DNA from 4 places in the Brevibacillus borstelensis genome. Region 1 is predicted to be linked to each of the others. Evidence: riboswitches for the same ligand, from Rfam matches in the RefSeq annotation. Region 1 holds a riboswitch; each other region holds the start of a gene.
The links. Region 1 has a riboswitch for lysine ahead of dapD (2,3,4,5-tetrahydropyridine-2,6-dicarboxylate N-acetyltransferase). Riboswitches for the same ligand answer to the same signal wherever they lie in the genome.

Region 2: linked by a shared signal. The riboswitch ahead of V5G20_RS19895 (aspartate kinase) and the one ahead of dapD (2,3,4,5-tetrahydropyridine-2,6-dicarboxylate N-acetyltransferase) in region 1 are both predicted to bind lysine.
Region 3: linked by a shared signal. The riboswitch ahead of V5G20_RS22200 (amino acid permease) and the one ahead of dapD (2,3,4,5-tetrahydropyridine-2,6-dicarboxylate N-acetyltransferase) in region 1 are both predicted to bind lysine.
Region 4: linked by a shared signal. The riboswitch ahead of V5G20_RS01800 (transporter substrate-binding domain-containing protein) and the one ahead of dapD (2,3,4,5-tetrahydropyridine-2,6-dicarboxylate N-acetyltransferase) in region 1 are both predicted to bind lysine.

Annotation. Positions count from the first base shown of each region.
Region 1 is NZ_CP144922.1:2,279,895-2,284,626, reverse strand. It holds gene V5G20_RS10625 (N-acetyldiaminopimelate deacetylase) at 20-1,156, opposite strand; gene V5G20_RS10620 (aspartate aminotransferase family protein) at 1,161-2,372, opposite strand; gene dapD (2,3,4,5-tetrahydropyridine-2,6-dicarboxylate N-acetyltransferase) at 2,387-3,097, opposite strand; lysine riboswitch at 3,188-3,372, opposite strand; gene V5G20_RS10610 (GNAT family N-acetyltransferase) at 3,568-4,116, shown strand; gene V5G20_RS10605 (EcsC family protein) at 4,242-4,732, opposite strand, start outside.
Region 2 is NZ_CP144922.1:4,131,041-4,135,772, reverse strand. It holds gene V5G20_RS19905 (DUF2164 domain-containing protein) at 186-446, shown strand; gene uvrC (excinuclease ABC subunit UvrC) at 480-2,255, shown strand; lysine riboswitch at 2,350-2,537, shown strand; gene V5G20_RS19895 (aspartate kinase) at 2,761-4,002, shown strand; gene V5G20_RS19890 (DUF2507 domain-containing protein) at 4,184-4,630, opposite strand.
Region 3 is NZ_CP144922.1:4,637,263-4,641,994, reverse strand. It holds gene V5G20_RS22205 (aminotransferase) at 1-403, shown strand, start outside; gene V5G20_RS22200 (amino acid permease) at 497-1,939, opposite strand; lysine riboswitch at 2,055-2,243, opposite strand; gene V5G20_RS22195 (cadherin-like beta sandwich domain-containing protein) at 2,622-4,732, shown strand, end outside.
Region 4 is NZ_CP144922.1:340,655-345,386, reverse strand. It holds gene V5G20_RS01810 (amino acid ABC transporter ATP-binding protein) at 1-15, opposite strand, end outside; gene V5G20_RS01805 (amino acid ABC transporter permease) at 36-776, opposite strand; gene V5G20_RS01800 (transporter substrate-binding domain-containing protein) at 862-1,698, opposite strand; lysine riboswitch at 1,812-1,997, opposite strand; gene V5G20_RS01795 (hypothetical protein) at 2,138-2,416, opposite strand; gene V5G20_RS01790 (DUF418 domain-containing protein) at 2,888-4,021, shown strand; gene V5G20_RS01785 (sensor histidine kinase) at 4,040-4,732, shown strand, end outside.

The DNA of each region.
Region 1 (4,732 bases):
ATCCACATGTTTTATCCGGTCATGCCTGCTGATCGGAGAGCCATGTAAAATATCGGGTCACTACGTCGATGGCGACTTCAATCGCCTGCTCATCCGGCTCGATCTTGGAGTGGTGAAGTCCATAAGGGGTATCCGCTCCCAGCCAGAACAGGAATCCGGGAATTTCGGTCAAGAAAAAGCCAAAATCCTCACCGGTCATCGCTTCCGCGCAGTGTACAAGGGTGACGTCGGGCAGATTTCCCCTCACCCAGTCCATAAACTGAAGGGTCATTTCCTCGTGATTGTACACCTGAGCATAGCCGCAGCCGTAATCGATCTCGGCCTTGCACTCGAATCCCGCTTCCACCCCTTTGACCAGGGCTTCAATCCGGTCCTTCACCCGGGTCATGGAATCGGTGGAAAACGTCCGGATCGTCCCTTCCAGTCTTGCCTTCTCCGCGATGATGTTCTGCCGCGTACCTCCCTCAATCTTCCCGACCGTAATGACAGCCGAATCCAGCGGATCAATATTGCGGGAGATGACCGACTGCAGCTGGGTCACCAGATGGCTTGCCGCGACTACCATGTCGTTTGCCTTATGCGGAAATGCCGCGTGTCCGCCTTTTCCGACCAGATCAATCATCAATTCGGATGTGTTGGCAAACAGAATGCCTGGCTTTGTCGCGATATGGCCTACGGGATACTCTGGAGCGATGTGCAGGGCAAAAATGCAATCCGGCCGCCATTCTCCAAACTCCTCGCTCTCCATCATCGGCTTGGCTCCGCCAGGTCCTTCTTCTGCAGGCTGGAAGATAAAGAGGAGATCGTCGTCAATGGGATGATGGACGAAATGCGTCAGAATGCCGAGGCCAATCGCCATGTGCATATCGTGTCCGCATGCGTGCATATACCCTTCGTGCCTGGAGCGGAATGGATAGGAGGTCTCTTCCGTGATGGGAAGCCCGTCCATGTCCGCGCGCCAGGCGATCGTTCTTTTCGGATTGCGGCCTGCCACTTTTACGAGAATGCCTGTCTTCCATGTCTTGAGCTCAAACCGCTCTGCAGGGAGCTGCTCCAGATAATCGAGCAGGTAACGCTGTGTCTTGAACTCCGCGAACCCGGGCTCGGGAATTTGATGCAGATCTCTGCGGATACGGACAAACGTCGAAACACTCACGCTGCTACGCCTCCTTTCCGGCCGCCAACTGGCTCATTTCGCGGGTGAAGGCTTCCATAAAACGATCGACATCTCCGCGGGTCAGCGTAAGCGGCGGGAGCAAACGGACAATGGTTTTTTGCGTAACATCGACCAAAATCCCCTCCTCCAGCAAATTTTGCTGAAGCCGGCTTACTTCCTCCGGTGAAACCGAGAGCGGGATTCCCACCATCATTCCCTTTCCGCGAAGCGATTGCAGCTGCTCAGGAAAGGCTGCCCGCAGATCTTCCAAACGATCCCACAGGTATTGCGTCACATCCTGCAATTGACTTTGGAACGCTGCGTCCAACAGTTCGTCCAGAACTGCATTCCCCAAGGCGGCAGAGAGCGGTGACGGCGCAAACGTGGTGCCGTGATCACCCGGCTTGAACAAGTCTTGCAGTTTTTCGCCTGCGATGACACCCCCGAGCGGAAGCCCGCCCCCTACTCCTTTGGCAAAAAGAATGAGGTCCGGTGTCACAGCAGCGTGTTGAAAAGCGAATAATTTGCCTGTCCGTCCCATTCCTGTCTGAATCTCATCCATTGCAAACAAAGTGCCTGTCGCCTGGCAGATCGCCGCCACTTCCTGCAAATAGCTTTCAGCCAGAGGGACGACACCGCCCGAGCCCAGCACCGGCTCCATCAAAACGGCAGCAGGACGGCGTTCCTCACAGACAGCGCGAAGCTGATCAATGTCTCCTGCCTTCAGCTCATAGACCGGAAAATCGGGCTGAGGAAAATCCTGATAGACGTGAGGCTGTCTGGTCAGGCGAAGAGCTCCCAATGTCCGGCCGTGAAAGCTGTTGGACAGAACCACGATGCCTGAGCGTCCCGTACCTTCGGCAGCCGTCCATTTGTGAATCAGCTTGATAGCCGCCTCGGTCGCTTCTGCTCCGGAATTGGTAAAGAAGACTTTCCCCGGGATGGTATGCTCGATCAGCCTCTGCGCCAGCTTGATCGCAGGGGGATTGAGGAAAATATTGGAGATGTGCAAAAATTGCTCCCCTTGCTCCCGCAGGGCCTGAATAATCCGCGGGTGAGAGTGGCCGAGCACGTTTACGGCAAGTCCGGTAAACAAATCGAGATATCCCTTGCCATTCGTGTCGTAGAGGTAATTTCCCTCGCCCTTGGCGATAGCGATCGGCAGTCTTTTGTACGTAGAGACGATGTATTGTTGATCAAGCGAACGCCAGTCCATGCCTACCCTCTCCCTTACAGCTGTCTCAGCTCCTGCTTGATCTCCGTCTTGGAGCGTGTCTTTTCGTCGATTTGCTTGATAATGCGTGCGGGCGTACCAGCTACTACCACATTCGGCGGAACGTCCTCGATAACGACAGCTCCTGCGGCTACAACGGAGCCTTTTCCGACGCGAACCCCTTCCAAAATGACCGCATTTGCTCCTACCACGACATCGTCTTCGATAACGACCGGAGACGCAGATGGCGGTTCGATCACGCCGGCAATGACAGCACCTGCGCCGATGTGGCAATTTTTCCCGATCGTTCCGCGTCCGCCGACGACGACGTTCATGTCGATCATGGTGCCTTCTCCGATGACGGCTCCGATGTTGATGGAAGCTCCCATCATGATGACAGCGTTGTTGCCGATGCTCACCTGGTCGCGAATGATTGCGCCTGGCTCAATGCGTGCCTGAATGTTTTTTGTATCCAAAAGCGGAATCGCAGAGTTGCGGCGGTCGCTCTCCACTACATAATCCGCGATTTTATCCGCATGCTGCTCCAGAACAGGCTGGATTTCCTTCCACTCCCCGAAAACGACTCCCGTGCCGCCGTTCAAAAAGGCTTTTGCGCTGGGACCGAAGTCGATGCCGTCCAAATCCCCTTTGAGGTATACCTTTACAGGCGTTTTCTTTTCGCTTTTTTGAATAAACGAGATAATTTCATTGGCATCCATCATGTTCACAGTACTTCTCCTCCACTTTTCTTGAAATGAATGTAGAAAAAGCAATGAGTGCAAACGCTATACTCATTGCTTTTTGATACCGGACAAGCAAACGTAAATAGCGCTCCATAAGAGAAACTTCTCCTATGACAGGATGATCATTATTCACGAGCACCCCAGCCCTGCCGCCAATGGGGATGCGGCCAGAACTTCGGCGCTTTGGCCTTTTCTCCTCTTCCCTTTCCCCATTCCTGATGAAAAGAAGTACTCATCCGCAGCGCGCCTCTATTTAGAAGGCAATATGCAATTGTTCAGCTTTACTTACCCTGTACTGTACCAAATTCCGTACCCGGTGGCAACTGTTGAATCGAGAGTGGGCCGCTCCTGCTGGACGGCATTGTCAGCGACTCCCTTTTCCCTCTTTTCAACAGTCCTGATTCATGCTAAACTTTCCATCCACCCTATATGTGAATAGGAGGCTGAACCTGAAGATGTTTGCACCTTCTGCGTTTCTTGTTCGTCCCTTGTCTGCAAGCGATGCCCCTGCCCTGGCCTCTTTGCGGCAACAAAACCACCAATTTCTGCAGCCTTTTGAACCCATCCGCCCCGCTTCTTTTTACACAATTGAAGCGCAGTACCAGCAGTTGGAGGAGGCAGAGCGAAGCTTTCGCGAAGGGACAGGCTATTCGTTCGGCATTTTCGTCGGCCCTGATCAAACCCTCGTCGGCCGCGTCAACCTCTCCAATATCGTGCGCGGAGCCTGGCAAAACGCTACACTCGGCTATTTCCTCGATCAATCTCATAACGGCAAAGGAATAATGACCAGAGCAGTAGGAGAAGTCATCCGATTTGCGTTTACCGAAGCAAAGCTTCACCGGGTTCAAGCTGCGGTCATGCCGCGCAATACAGGCTCGATCAAGGTTCTTGCGAAAAACCGATTTCGCGAAGAAGGACTGTCGCTTCGCTATTTGCAAATCAACGGTAAATGGGAGGATCACCTGATCTTTGCCATTACCGCCGAGGAGCTGGAGACGACGTAGGAGCGGCAGCATCACTTAATCTGGACGGTTGCAATTCAGAAAATCGGTTCAATAATTCGGTTCGGCGTTTGGCTGGGCAATTTGTTCGGCCGATTCGGCCATTTGGGCTTTTGTTCACACTACAGCTACGCCTCCGTGCCAAGCCGCTCGAGAATCCTTCTCTTGCGATACAGCATCATGCCCGTCTCCGCCACGTCACGGACAGACGAGCGATTCAGATAAGCGCCGAAGAGCATTCCCGCGACCGGTACGATCTGAAACAGCTTTTTCCACCCGAAATTTTCCGTGTAGGTCACCACTACCTCTCGCCAGCCCTGAAGCTGAGAGAGTACATCCCGCTCTTTGGAAGGATTGTCGAAAGAAGACAGCTCCTCCAGGATCGCCTGCTTTCCTACAATATCCGAGGAAGCGAACTGCAGACATTTGACAATAAACAGCCGCTCCCGCTTGTCCTGCGGATCATAGCCGTAGCAAATCGCCATCTCCTGCAGTACCTTTAGCGAGGTGCCCAGCAGCAGAGGAATGTCGATTGCAAGCGTAAAGATGCCGCCAAAGCCTGTGGTGGCTCCTTGTACGGCTGCAAAGGTGGCACGCGACTCGCTCAGCTCTGCGGCGA
Region 2 (4,732 bases), 1.9 Mb from region 1:
ACATGGAAGGACAACGTATGTTCCCTCAATCTGCTTTTTTCAGATGTGTGCGGGGGAATTCGGTGCGCATTTCAAATTTGAGCCAGTCACCTCGATGTACCGAGATTGCCATACATGGTTTTCCTGCAAAATCTTTTATGAAAGAAACGTGTGACAAATGAGCGGGAGGAGGAACTCAGGTGAAAATGACAAAGTTTCCACGTGAACAGAGAGAGCATGTGATCAACCAGGTTCAGTTGTATTTTCAGGATGAGCGGGGAGAAGAGCTGGGGCGTCTGGCCGCAGAGCAGATGCTTGATTTTTTTGTGAAAACCCTGGGTCCTGTCGTTTACAATCAGGCGGTTGAGGATTGCCGCAAGCTGATGCTGGAGCGGATGAGCGCTCTGGAGGATGATTTTTATACACTGGAACAACCGCTTGCCCAGCACCGCAGAAGCGGTCTATGAGAGTAGAGAGTACATGAAAGGGAGGGAGCAGCCGTGAACAGCTCCTTGAAAGACAAGCTGGCAGTCCTGCCGGATAAGCCGGGCTGCTACCTGATGAAGAACGAAGAGGGCGAAATTATTTACGTGGGCAAGGCCAAAGTGCTGAAAAACCGCGTTCGCTCCTATTTTACCGGAAGCCATGACGGCAAGACGCAGCTGTTGGTCAGCGAGATTGCCGATTTTGAATACATCGTCGTCTCTTCAGCGATCGAAGCGCTCATCCTGGAGTGCAATCTGATCAAAAAGCACAATCCGCGCTACAATGTCAAACTGATGGACGACAAGACGTACCCCTACATCAAGATCACCAACGAAGCGCAGCCGCGGCTGGAGATTACCCGCAAAGTGCTGAAGGACAAGGCACGTTACTTCGGTCCGTACGCGAACGCGGGCGCGGCTTCCGAGGTGAAAAAGCTGCTGGATCGACTCTACCCGCTGCGCAAGTGCAAAACGATGCCGAAGCAGGTCTGTCTCTACTACCATTTGGGACAATGTCTGGCGCCTTGTGTGTACGAGGTAGAGGCGGCGGAGAATCAGCGGCTGGTCGAGGAGATTGCCCGTTTTCTCGACGGCGGCCACGAGGAAATGAAAAAGCAGTTGACGGAGAAAATGCAGCAGGCGGCGGAGAATATGGAGTTTGAACGGGCCAAGGAGTACCGTGACCAGATCCGCAGCATCGAGGCGGTCATGGAGAAGCAAAAGGTGACCTTCACCGATACGGTCGACCGCGACATCATCGGATTTTCTGTAGAGAAAGGCTGGATGTGCGTCCAGGTTTTCTATATGAGGCAAGGCAAAATGATTGAGCGGGATACGACCTCTTTTCCTTACTACGGCGGCGAAAAAGAGGATTTCATGTCCTACGTCAGCCAGTTTTACTTTGACAAGCAGAATGCCCTCCCCCGGGAAATCCTGCTGCCGGAGGAAAGCGATCCGGAGCTGCTCGCCGAGTGGCTGGGCGTGAAGGTGCATGCGCCGAAGCGCGGCAAAAAGCGGGAGCTGGTGCAGATGGCCAGCGAGAATGCCCGCATCGCCCTGCAGGAGAAATTTGCGCTCATGTCCAAGGACGATGCCCGGACGATTCAGGCTGTGCACAATCTGGGCCATATTCTCGGGATCGGAACCCCGCACCGGATCGAAGCGTTTGACAACTCCAACATTCAGGGGACAGAGCCGGTCTCTGCGATGGTCGTGTTTACGGATGGACGCCCGGACAAAAAAGAGTACCGGAAATTCAAGATCAAAAGCGTCGAGGGGCCGGATGACTACGGCTCGATGCGCGAGGTAGTCCGGCGCCGGTACACGCGCCTGCTGAAGGAAAACCAGACGCTGCCCGACCTGATCGTAATTGACGGAGGCAAAGGACAGATCAGCGCTGCGATGGATGTGCTGGAAAATGAATTGGGGCTCTACATCCCGGTATGCGGTCTGGCCAAGGATGAAAAGCACAAGACTGCCCAGCTCCTCTACGGGAATCCGCCCGAGCCGGTCGAGCTGAAGCGGGACAGCTATGAGTTTTACCTGCTCCAGCGCGTGCAGGATGAGGTCCACCGATTTGCGATTACGTTTCACCGGCAGGCCCGGACAAAGACGATGCTCTCTTCCCAGTTGGACGACATTCCCGGCATCGGCGAAAAACGGCGCAAGCTTCTGTTCCAGCATTTTGGTTCGCTGAAAAAGATGAAAGAGGCGACTGTCGAGGATTTCAGGCAGCTCGGGATTGGCGACAAGCTGGCCCGGGAGATTATCGCCCATCTCAGGAAGATGTGAGCTGAGAAATTGTTCAAAATAATATTTGAACCGTTGCCTTTTGCGTGATATAATCCCTTTCAAACAGAATATGTAACCTCACTTCCCTTTATTGGAGTGAGGTAGAGGCGCGAAAACCATGAGTACCACCCTGAGATCGGGATCGTTGACGGGTAGCGGAAAGGGGGATTCGCCGAAGTACGGAGGGAAGACCCGCTTCCTTGCGTGCTGGGCCTGTGTTGAACAAATACAGGACTGTCATCCGAGCAATACCCCATTGCCGGATGGAGAGCTATCTCACGAGTCTGCTGCGTGTAGATGACAGGGGCTGTACTGTCATGCTTTGTGCCAGCGGCTTGCGTGGTCCAGGGAAGGAGGAACCGATATTGTCTATTACGTAGGCAACGGCAGGTATTTTCCTTGTCGTTGCCTTTTTTGATAAGGAAAAGACTCATGCAACGTTTCGTTTCGACAGAGAATATCCATAGAGACATTGGTCTATTCAAGGAAAAGGGAGAGAAGCCGCATGGGGTTGATCGTGCAGAAATACGGAGGGACCTCCGTTGGTAGCATTGAACGCATTTTTCGAGTAGCAGACCGGATTATTGAATATAAAAAAGCGGGCCATGATATGGTCATTGTCGTATCCGCGATGGGCAAGTCGACAGATGTGCTGGTGGATATGGCCAAACAAATTTCCGCCTACCCTTCGGAGCGCGAGATGGATATGCTCTTGGCGACAGGTGAACAGGTCTCCATCGCACTTTTGTCCATGGCTCTGCATCAGCGCGGCTATGACGCCATTTCTCTCACCGGCTGGCAGGCTGGTGTCACAACAGAAGCGATCCACAGCAAAGCGCGGATCACGGAAATCAAAACCGAGCGGATTCAAAAGGAACTGGCCCGGGGACGTGTCGTCATTGTGGCAGGGTTTCAAGGGGTCAGTGCCGAAGGAGAAATAACCACATTGGGACGAGGCGGTTCCGATACTTCTGCCGTAGCGCTTGCAGCCGGCCTGAATGCCGACAGATGCGAGATCTTTACGGATGTGGCCGGCGTGTATACGGCCGATCCGCGGGTCGTTCCGTCCGCGCAAAAGCTGGACAGTATCTCATATGACGAAATGCTGGAGCTGGCCAATCTGGGGGCCGGTGTTCTTCACCCGCGCTCTGTGGAAGCGGCCAAAACATACAAAGTGCGGCTCGTCGTCCGATCCAGTTTTACGGCTGAAGAAGGTACGTACGTAGAGGAGGTTGCCAATATGGAAACAGGAAGAGTAGTAAGCGGCGTGGCACATGATGAAGATGTGGCAAAACTGACGGTCGTGGGCATGCCTGCGCGAGTGGGAACCCTGTCCCGCCTCTTCAATACGCTGGCTGACAACCAGGTAAACGTAGACATCATTATCCAAAGCTCCTATGATGCGGACGTGACGAACATCTCGTTCACGGTGGCTGCCAGCGACCTGCCAAAAGCGCTGGAAACCCTCTCCTCCAATCAGGCAGGGCTTGGCTTTGAAAAAGTCGATCATGAAGAGGGCCTGACCAAGGTATCGATCGTCGGTGCCGGCATGGTGAACAATCCGGGGGTTGCCGCCGAGATGTTCCGCGTCTTGGCCGAGCAGGACATCACGATCAAAATGGTATCCACCTCCGACATCAAGGTTTCTTGCGTGATTCCCGCAGAACTTACGGAACTGGCAGTTCGCAGCTTGCATACGGCCTACGGCTTGGACGTAAGCGAAGAAGCCGTGGTGCACAGTTTGTAAGCACAACCACATACAAGAGTCGCCTCCCCCCTTTTCGTTGAAGAGGGGGGTTAAATATGACCGTCTGGCTGTTCATTGCAGCGAGGCGCATTTGATTCCATTTTCCTGTTTCTTCTATATAAATATAGGGAAGCTGATCCGGGACTTTTGTTCAGGTGATGGCACCAGAAGAATCACGCATTCAAACAGCCAAAGAGATCAAGACGCTCCCCTTCTCGGCCAGCTCCATTCGCACCTCCGGCTCCCTGCCCTGCCACCTGTTGACGGCTCCGGCAATGATTCCGCATTCCAGGGCCAGAGAGCGCAAAATTCGTTCAGGCGGCATGTATGAAAAAATCGTGTGCGTCAATCGATATCGATAATGACGCTCTCCCTCCTCCAGGACATCCAGCTTGCCGAGGCCCAGCCTGATAAAAGGCATGACGAGGCCCGCTGCGGACTGGATCGGAATCTGACGGCCAATGTCTTTTCCCAGCCAGTGGAGAATGGCTTGCTCGCTTTCTCCCAAAAGAGTGCTTGTCAGTTTTTCGCGAAGCAGATGATAGCCCAGGTAGGGCATGTGAATGCGTTCGATGTCGGTAATGACACGGGAGGGGAGCAGTGCCCCGAGTTGTTCCTGTTCTTTCACCGGGATGCCTCCTTTTCTAGCACAGGCGGCCGGTGCTTGTCCCTTTTTGCAAAGGTTTTGCACCGAGGCCTGCGAGAGAATGCGGTCTGGTTTGTTACTTGA
Region 3 (4,732 bases), 2.4 Mb from region 1:
GATGCTGAAAATCCATCAGTACACGATGCTGTGCGCGCCGGTAATGGCTCAAATGGCTGCCTTGGAAGCGCTGCGTCACGGACAGGCAGACATGGAGCGGATGGTGGAGAGCTACCGTCAGCGCCGCAATTTCGTCGTTCAAGGGTTTCAGGACATCGGCCTGGCCTGCCATGAGCCGGAGGGAGCCTTCTACGCGTTTCCTTCCATTCGCTCTACGGGCCTGGAGGCAGCCGAATTTGCCGAACGCCTGCTGATGGAGGAAAAGGTGGCAGTGGTGCCGGGTGATGTGTTTGGCGACTGCGGCAAGGGCCATATTCGCTGCTCCTATGCGACTTCGCTGGAACAGCTGCAAAAGGCGCTGGAGCGGATGGGACGTTTTGTCCAAAAGGTTTCTGCCAAATAAGATTGGCGTGCATGGAAAAAGGCCGGGAGCTGATCCCGGCCTTGCCTGTTGGATGGTGAGCACATCATTGCAGGAGAGCAGGAGAGCCGCCGCTTATGATTGCTCGTTGGTCAAATCCACTTTGTGCAGCGGAACGACCTTGGTTTTTTTCGTGTATTTGTAGCCCAGCCAGACGAGGATGAAGAGCGGCAGGCCGATGTACGATACAAGTGCGCCGCCCCAGTCGATCGTCTCGCCGGTAAAGGCGGTGTAGTTTTGGCCAAGCACGACGATGAGGCAGATGATGAAGGCGAGGATCGGTCCAAACGGGAACCATTTCGCCCGGTAAGGCAGTTGCTTCAGATCGTAGCCTTGTGCCAGATACGCCTTGCGGAAGCGGTAGTGGCTCACCGCAATCCCGAGCCAGGCGATAAAGCCGGACATCCCGGAAGCATTCAAGAGCCAGACGTAGACGGTGCCATCCCCGAACAGCGAGGACAGAAAGGCAAACATCCCGATAAGCGTTGTCAGCAGGAGGGCGTTGGTCGGCACGCCGCGGCTGTTCACTTTGGCAAAAAGCTTGGGAGCTCTTCCTTCTTTGGCGAGAACATACAGCATCCGCGTAGACGCGTACATCCCGGAGTTGCCCGCCGAGAGGACGGATGTCAAAATGACGGCGTTCATGACAGAAGCGGCAAAGGCAAACCCCGCTTTTTCAAACACCAGCGTGAACGGGCTGACTGCAATGTCCGTAATGTCGCTGTTTATGAGATTCGGATTGTCGTACGGGATCAGCATCCCGATGACGAAGATCGCAAAAATATAGAACAGCAGGATGCGCCAAAAGATTTGCTTGATGGCTTTCGGAATGTTGCGGGCCGGGTCCTCGCTCTCGCCTGCGGCAATCCCGACCAGCTCGGTTCCCTGGAAGGAAAAGCCGGCGATCATGAAGACGCCGAGCATCGCCATAAAGCCGCCGCTGAACGGCGCATCTCCCTTGGTAAAGTTGTGGAAGCCGACTGCTTCGCCGCCCATAATGCCAAAAATCATCAATACGCCGACGATGATAAAGATGATGACCGTACTTACTTTGATCAAGGAAAACCAATATTCGGATTCGCCGTATCCTTTTACTGATAACATATTTAAGCCAAACATAAGGACGAGGAAAAGCGCGCTCCAGAGAATGGACGGCGTGTCCGGGAACCAGTATTTCATGATGAGCGCACCGGCTGAAAGCTCGACGGCAATCGTGATCGCCCAGTTGTACCAGTAATTCCATCCGAGCGCGAAGCCGAGGGACGGATCGACAAATTTGGACGCATAAGTGCTGAAGGAGCCGGATACCGGCATGAACGCCGCCATCTCACCGAGGCTCGTCATCAGGAAAAAGACCATCAGGCTGATCGCTATATAGGCAACCAAAGCACCGCCCGGACCGGCAGAGTGAATGGAGCCGCCGCTCGCCAGGAAAAGTCCGGTACCGATCGATCCGCCGATGGCGATCATCGTCAAGTGACGGGCTTTCAATCCGCGTTGCAATTGATTGGAAGACATAAAATAAAAACACGACCTTTCTCTTGATTTGCGGGAAGGAAGGCCGGAAATAAAAATACCACCACAAGCCAAAAACGGCAAAAGGGCGGTATGATCCAATCCCCACCAAGCCTTCACGGAAGATAGCACACCACGCTTGCTCGGCTGGCAAACGTGACAGTTCTGTCCCTTGTCGGGTACAGCCCCAGCCTGTGTGTACAGAGAATACACGGCAGACTTCGGCAGCTTTTCCTTCTTCTGGAGTCATCAATCTTCTCTGGATCTCGTACAGAATAATATAAAAGCCGCGACCTCTATCCTCATCGTGTCTGATGAGGATAATTGCTATGAGATTATGTTATGGTTCAAGTATATGGGTTTTTCCTTTAAAATCAAGTGTGATTTTGTGGCAGTGAGGTCCGGGACATCGCGACGGTCTATTATTTTTGGTTTATCGAAGCTGGAGAAGGGTACGAAGGAAAAGAGGGCCATGCTCTGACAGTATGAAGATTATGGTGTGGATATGACAGCTAATGGGATCGCAGGCTGCAAAAAAATGTGTAACAGATGCTACAAAAACCATCTAGTCATCTGAGTCTTTATTCATGGTAAAATAGTACCATAATTAGGAATGTTAGATGTCTTCCCTTCAAAGACACTGCATAGCTCGAACGCAAATAAAGGAAAGAGGTGAGCCGTTTTCATGAAGCGGAGTCTGCATCGACTGTTTTTGATGTGCCTCGCATTTCTGATCTGCTTTACCGGTTTTTCGCTGGAATGGACAAGCAGTCCTGCTATGGCTGCGTCGGCGGTAAATCGCACGAACGATCCGTTAAACGGGGATTGGTCCAAGCCGTATGCCGTAAAGTACGATACGACAGAGGCCGATCTGATGGTCCGGGTCGGGGATATCGACAATCTGGGCGGAGGCTGGCCGAACGGCTACGATCCATTTTCGGGAAAAAGCACAGGGGCCCCATATCCGAAAGTAACTCACCAGCCGACCGATCCGGCAGGAACGGACCAGCTGATGGTGATCAGCTCCTTTCAATATCCGGATTTGCGGAACCCCAAAAATGATGCCAATGATCATGTGGCGGACGGCTATACCCGAAACAATTACAGCAAGACAGCCAATCCGGTCGTTCCCATCAAGGTAACCTTTGACACGAAAAACACCCCGATCGAAGGGGCCATTCTCCAGATGTTCATCAATGACTATCAGCCGCGGAAGTATCCGGGGCGGGTCAAATATACAGCCGAGCTGAACGGCGTCCGGGCGCCGTTTCTGGAGAACGTTATCAACTCGCTCAACCAGCATGGGCCGATCGGAAAGCTGATCAGCGTCCAAATTCCGGATGAATACCTGCCGCTCTTGAAGGACGGAAGCCTGACCATCCTTCTCGATGACAAGACGACGCGAAATCCGTACGGAGACGGCGCAGCCATCGATTTTGTCAAGCTGCTGATCAATCTCGGAGAGTACAAGCACACCGGTACGATCAAAGGCAAGGTTACGGATTCGGGCTCGCCTCCCAAGCCGCTCGCGGGTGCTGTCGTATCTGCCGGGGGAATTGTTTCGGCAGTGACGAATGCGAAAGGCGAGTACATCCTCCAGGATGTCCCCGCAGGTCTGGTCTCTGTGGAAGCGGCCAAGGACGGGTACATCCCGCAGCTCAAGCTGATTGAAAACTTTGAGGCAGGAGACACCGCTATACTGGACTTTCAGCTCGCCCCGCAGCCAAGCGACAACGCCTACCTGCAAAATCTGACGGTAAAAGGGGAGACACTGGTCCCGCTTGAGCCCGGCTTTGACAGGTCGCAAGGCAGCTATGACGTTCATTTGAACAGCCATGTCCAAACTGTTGCGATCACCCCCACGCTCGAAGACAGCAGGGCGAGCATGACCGTAAACGGAGAGGGTCATCAGAGCGGCCCCCCCAAGGTGATCCCGGTCAAGCCGGGTGCGACCAAGGTCACGATCGTCGTCACGGCGCAGGACGGAAAGACGAAACGCACATACGAGGTGACGGTCCATACGCCGCTCACATCGGTGGACCTCGCCCGTTCCCTGTCCGAATCGGCGATCAAGCTGGGGGAAACGAGTGTAATCCGCTACACGGTCACGCCCAAGTCCTTTTCGGCTGAAGGATTGGCCGACAAACCCGCCGGCAGAGCAACGGGGATTCGTCCGTTCTTTTTGCTGAATCAGCCGTTTGTCTACGGAAAAGTCTATGACATCGGTTATGAACTGGACAAAGTGAAGGTGAACGGAAAGGGGAATTCGAACAACGGCGGACTTGCTTTGGGTGGAAGAGGAAAAAGCCATTTTCTCAGTGTGATGAGATCGGGCTATAGCGGCGAAGTGTCTGTCAACCAACAGCTCACTACGGAACCGAGCGCAAAGCAGGATGACATTTTGGACACGCTGAAAGATTTGATCCGCTCGGGAGTCAAGGAAATCACCATTCCCCTGGTAGACGAAAGCCAGCTCGCCGATATGCTGAAGGGCCGCGATTCGGTCACGGTCAACGCCTTTGCCACTTTTGGTTTGTCTGTAGTCAACAACAGGGTAATCGCTAATTTTGCGGGCTATGGTCCGTTGCCGGAGACATTCGCCGTCACGGACGTTACGCTGACCGAGCCGTTCCCTGCGGAGGTGCCAATCGAGAGCATCGATAAGTCGTGGAGCAAGCGAAGCGACAATGGGACGCTGACGCTGAAGCTTCCGGACATCACCTACGAGCGCAAAGGGGATGTGTATCAGGCTGCGCCCGTTTCGTTTGGCATAACCGTGAAGCCGATCAGGACCGG
Region 4 (4,732 bases), 1.9 Mb from region 1:
TATGATGGTCTCCATATGCTCGCCTCCTTCCTCGATTATTTCTTGCCTTCTGCCTGCACGGGATTCGCCATTACGGCGTAATTGTCCGGGCCTTCCAGCTTTCTTTCGAAATAGCGCAAAATTTTCGTGACGATCAGGGTCATGATGAAATACATCACACACGCAACAAAAAAGGACTCGAAATATCTGAAGTTATTCCCGGCAATCGATTTGGTCGTGAAATACAATTCGGTGACCGAAATGACATTGAGTACGGAAGTATCCTTGATATTGATGACAAACTGGTTCCCCGTTGCCGGCAGGATATTGCGAATCACTTGCGGCAGCACGACATTCATCATCGTTTGAACGTGATTCATCCCAATCGCATGGGCTGCTTCAAACTGTCCCTTGTCAATCGAAATAATCCCGCCGCGAACAATCTCGGCCATGTACGCTCCCGTATTAATCGACACGACGAAGACGGCGGCCAGAATCCGGTCCATATCAACCCCGAACGCCAAGGCGGAACCGTAGTAGATGACCATCGCCTGCACAATCATCGGTGTTCCCCGGAAAAATTCGATATACGTAGCTAGAATGGCATTGACTGCTTTCAAAATCGCCCTTTTGGCTCCCCGCTCCGGAACGGGGATCGTCCGGATAAGCCCGATCAATAGGCCAATGATGGCTCCCAAAATCGTTCCGAGCAAAGCGATGAATAGGGTCATTCCCGCTCCGCGAAGGAACATGGGCCAGTTTTCGGAAATGATTTTTACAATCCACTCGAAGCTCATCGTTCTCCTCCGTTCATGCAGGGAAGCTCCCCTGCCCTATGCGCATAAAACCGACTGCATGGAGATGCAGCCGGTTCGAAAGCGATTATTGTGCTGCTGGTTGATTTTTGATGGCTGTATCCATGATCCTGGTACGCTCTTCCTCCGAAATGCCGGATAAAATCTCATTGATTTTTTTCGTCCATTCACTGTCTTTTTTCACGCCGACAGCGATGGCCGTATCATCTTCCGAGGTCGTAAATCCATCCGTAAACTCGACCATGGCAAAGTTCGGGTTGGCCGTGGAGGCACTGACGGCTTCCGGACGCTCAGAGACGTAACCGTCAATCATTCCGGATTCAAGCGCTACGCGCATCGCCGGGAAGTTGTCCATCGCAGGCTCCTGAACGACGCCCTCGATTTGATTGATCACGGAATAGTGGAATGTATTCAATTGGGCAGTCACTTTTGCCCCTTTGAAATCCTGGATGGAAGTAGCGTTCTCGTATTTTCCGCCTTTTTTCACGACCATGACCAAATTGGATTTATAGTAGTTGTCCGAGAAATCGATCGTTTGTTTGCGCTCTGCAGTTGGAGACATCCCTGCAATGATCGCATCGATTTTGCCGGAGGTTAATGCAGGAACAAGGCCATCCCACTCCGTTTTCACGATGACCAATTTTTTGCCCAGGCCATCCGCAATCTTTTTCGCAATTTCTACATCGTATCCGCCTGCGTACTCCGCATTGCCGTCGATTTTCACAGCACCGTTGGAATCGTCCATTTGGGTCCAGTTGAACGGAGCGTATCCCGCTTCCATCCCTACCTTGAATGTTCCCTCATCGGTTGAGGCAGATTGCGAGCTGCCTCCGCCTGCCCCACATCCTGCGAGCAAAAGTACAGCGGATAGAAACATAGCTATGAATGATGACTGTTTTTTCATGGTTCATTTTCTCCTTTGGCTTCTGGTTTTTTGGCTGAAAAAATGCAAAAAGCGACCTGAGATAGACTCAGGTCGCACTACAAACATAGTTGCCCAAATACCTCTCTTTTCCCAGATGAGATAGCACAACTCAATAAATCGGGTCATTTATTGAGACAGTCCTGCAGCTCTTAACTGCAGACCCAGCAATGCAATACCGAGAAATATTGCAAGCTTCGGCGACATTTCCTTCTCCCTGGCATCAACGCTTTCTCGAACTCCGCCAAGGACTGTTAAATATCGCAACCTCTACCTCACTGTTTTAAGTGAGGTCCATATTCAATTATGTTTTTGAGTTTACAATGTTATGTTAATTCTGTCAACCTGGGTCTTTTCTCCAAATGATGCTGGCAGACTATTTTTTGCGTTCCTGTATGCGCAAAAAGACTTATTCCTCTCATCAATGTATGGGGGCGAGGCTCTCCATGAATGTTTTCCGCTCTTCTTCGTTGCTGTTTGACTGCAGATGATAATAGCGAAGCTCGTTGTATTTCGTCTGACTGTCCAAGTCTTGTTTCGGCAGAAATACTGCTTCCCACACACCTTGTTTGTTTAACGAATTATCCATATCGACCACATAATTGCCGACTATCTCAAACCGATCATCGGATTTCTGACTGTTGCCTTTATTTGCGTACCACTCGATCATCGGATGGTAGTCGTATGTTGGTTTCTTCATTTGCAGAAGTTCAATGTACGTATCGCTGTTTACGTACGAGATTAAGAGAGACCCTTCATTTAGATCCAAGAGCGTTTTTTGTTCAGTATAACCATCCGGCAGAGACTCCGGTAAGAATACTTGAAAGCTCAGTTTTTTTATTTTATCAATGCTTACAGTAGAGCTCGCACAAGCAGCCAGCAGGAAACAGACGACGAACGGTACCAATCTCCTTATAAACATAGCATCACCCGTATTTTATCATTTGTTACTTACCATAGCGGGGACTCCCATCCTCTTCCTGTCCCTTGGAAAACAGCCTTGAGCCAATTCCACCAGCTGAGGCCGACCAGCAAACGGCTTGATTTGATTGCTTGTTACAAACTTTATGACACGAGTCATAAACATCTCTTTACAGGTGTGAATGTTCCCTCGCTCTTTTCATGGCTACACTAAGACTACATGAAATTCATACGCAAAAGGGTGAGGGATATGGAACAACGCAAAGAAAGAATCCGTCTTCTTGATATTCTGCGAGGCTTTGCAATCCTCGGGACGTTAGGGACAAACATATGGATTTTCGCCCATTTGGGGGATCTTACCTACCTTACGACATATGATTATTCTGGGTGGTGGGCAAAAGACGATCTCATCAGGATGATCGTGTTATTTCTCGTCAACGGGAAGCTGCTGGGATTGTTGACAATCATGTTTGGAGTAGGACTTGAGCTAAAATATCAGCAAGCCATTCGCAAAGGGAACGCTTGGCCTGGAATCTATATTTGGGTATCCTCGCTTTTATTCCTGGAAGGCTTGCTGCATTTTACCCTGGTCATGGAGTATGACATCTTAATGAGCTATGGCATAACTGCAATGATCGTCGCCTACATCGTCAAAGGCGGCGACCGCTTGATATCCATAACGATGAAAGTGCTTGGAAGCCTGCATGCAACTGCCATCCTGGGGATCCTGGTGATTAGTCTGATTGATGCCAATATGACACTGCGCGGTTCTGACGAAGTCATCGCTCTTTATAGAGACGGCTCTTGGCTGCAGCAAGTCCATTATCGCCTGTCTCATTTCGTCCCGCTTAGATTGGAAGCGATCTTCACGATTCCCATGAATGTCTTTTTATTTTTGCTTGGCGTTCGCTTCATGCGTGCGGGGGTCTTTTCTCAAGATGAGAACGGCAAAAAACAGCGCGACAAGCTTTTCAAACTGGGAATGTTTATCGGCTTGCCTTTAAACCTGTTGATTTTTATCCCTGGAGGCGTTTTTGATCTCCCTGTTCGCTATTTATTCGCGCCCCTTCTTTCCGTAGGGTATTTGGCGATTATTGGAAGAATGATACAATATACGAAGTTGAATTGGCTTTGGGGCCTTCTTGAAAATGCCGGAAAAATGTCTTTAAGCTGCTATGTCATGCAAAATATCATTTGTTCCATTCTTTTCTACGGTTGGGGTTTTGCTCTTGGCGGAAAGCTGGATTCCGTGACAATTATCGTAGTTTGGATCGGAATATCCGTATTCCAAATACTGTTTGCAACGGCATGGCTTCAAGGTTTCAGGTTTGGACCTATGGAAACGCTCCGTAGACGTGCAATAGGGATTTTCGATACGAGATAACCGCTCTGGAGGCTATCAATGATAAGGAAGCTCTACCCGAGAGAACAAATCAAAAACTATCTGCTCTTAGATGTCATATCGGTTGTGTTTTTGTTTTATTATGTTCTACGTTCGAATTCAACGCTTGGTCTCTCGGGAAGCTTCATTCTTCTGCTGGCATTCCTCGTTTCATTTTACATGGGGCTTTGGTATCGGAATCTATACCTTTTGGCGGCCGTTCTCACCGGCTTTGTTACGCTTGCTCTGCTCGGTATGTATGTCGGTCCGAATCTCCTGTTTTATGGGTTCATCTTTGCTGATCTTCTGGGAAGATCAAAGTCCAAATGGCATATTGGTGTAGGGATTGCAGCCATCGCCCTCATGTTTATGGCTGTTTTCTGGAAGAGAACGGGCAACCTTCTCGATGAGAATTCGATCCTTCTCCCGTTTATGATTATTCAAATGTTTTTTCCGATTGTGATTTATATCAAAGAAAAAGCGAAGACCCTGCAAGGTGAGTTGGATGCCGCAAATAAACAGCTCGGAAAATTTATCCAACAGGAGGAAAGGCAGCGTATCGCGAGAGATCTGCATGATACACTGGGGCAAACCCTGACCATGATCAAATTGAAAAGCGAGCTGGCTACAAAATGGATAGACAAAGATCCCTCGCAGGCCAAGGAAGAGCTGAAGGATATCCTGGCCACATCGAGAATCGCTTTGAAACAAGTC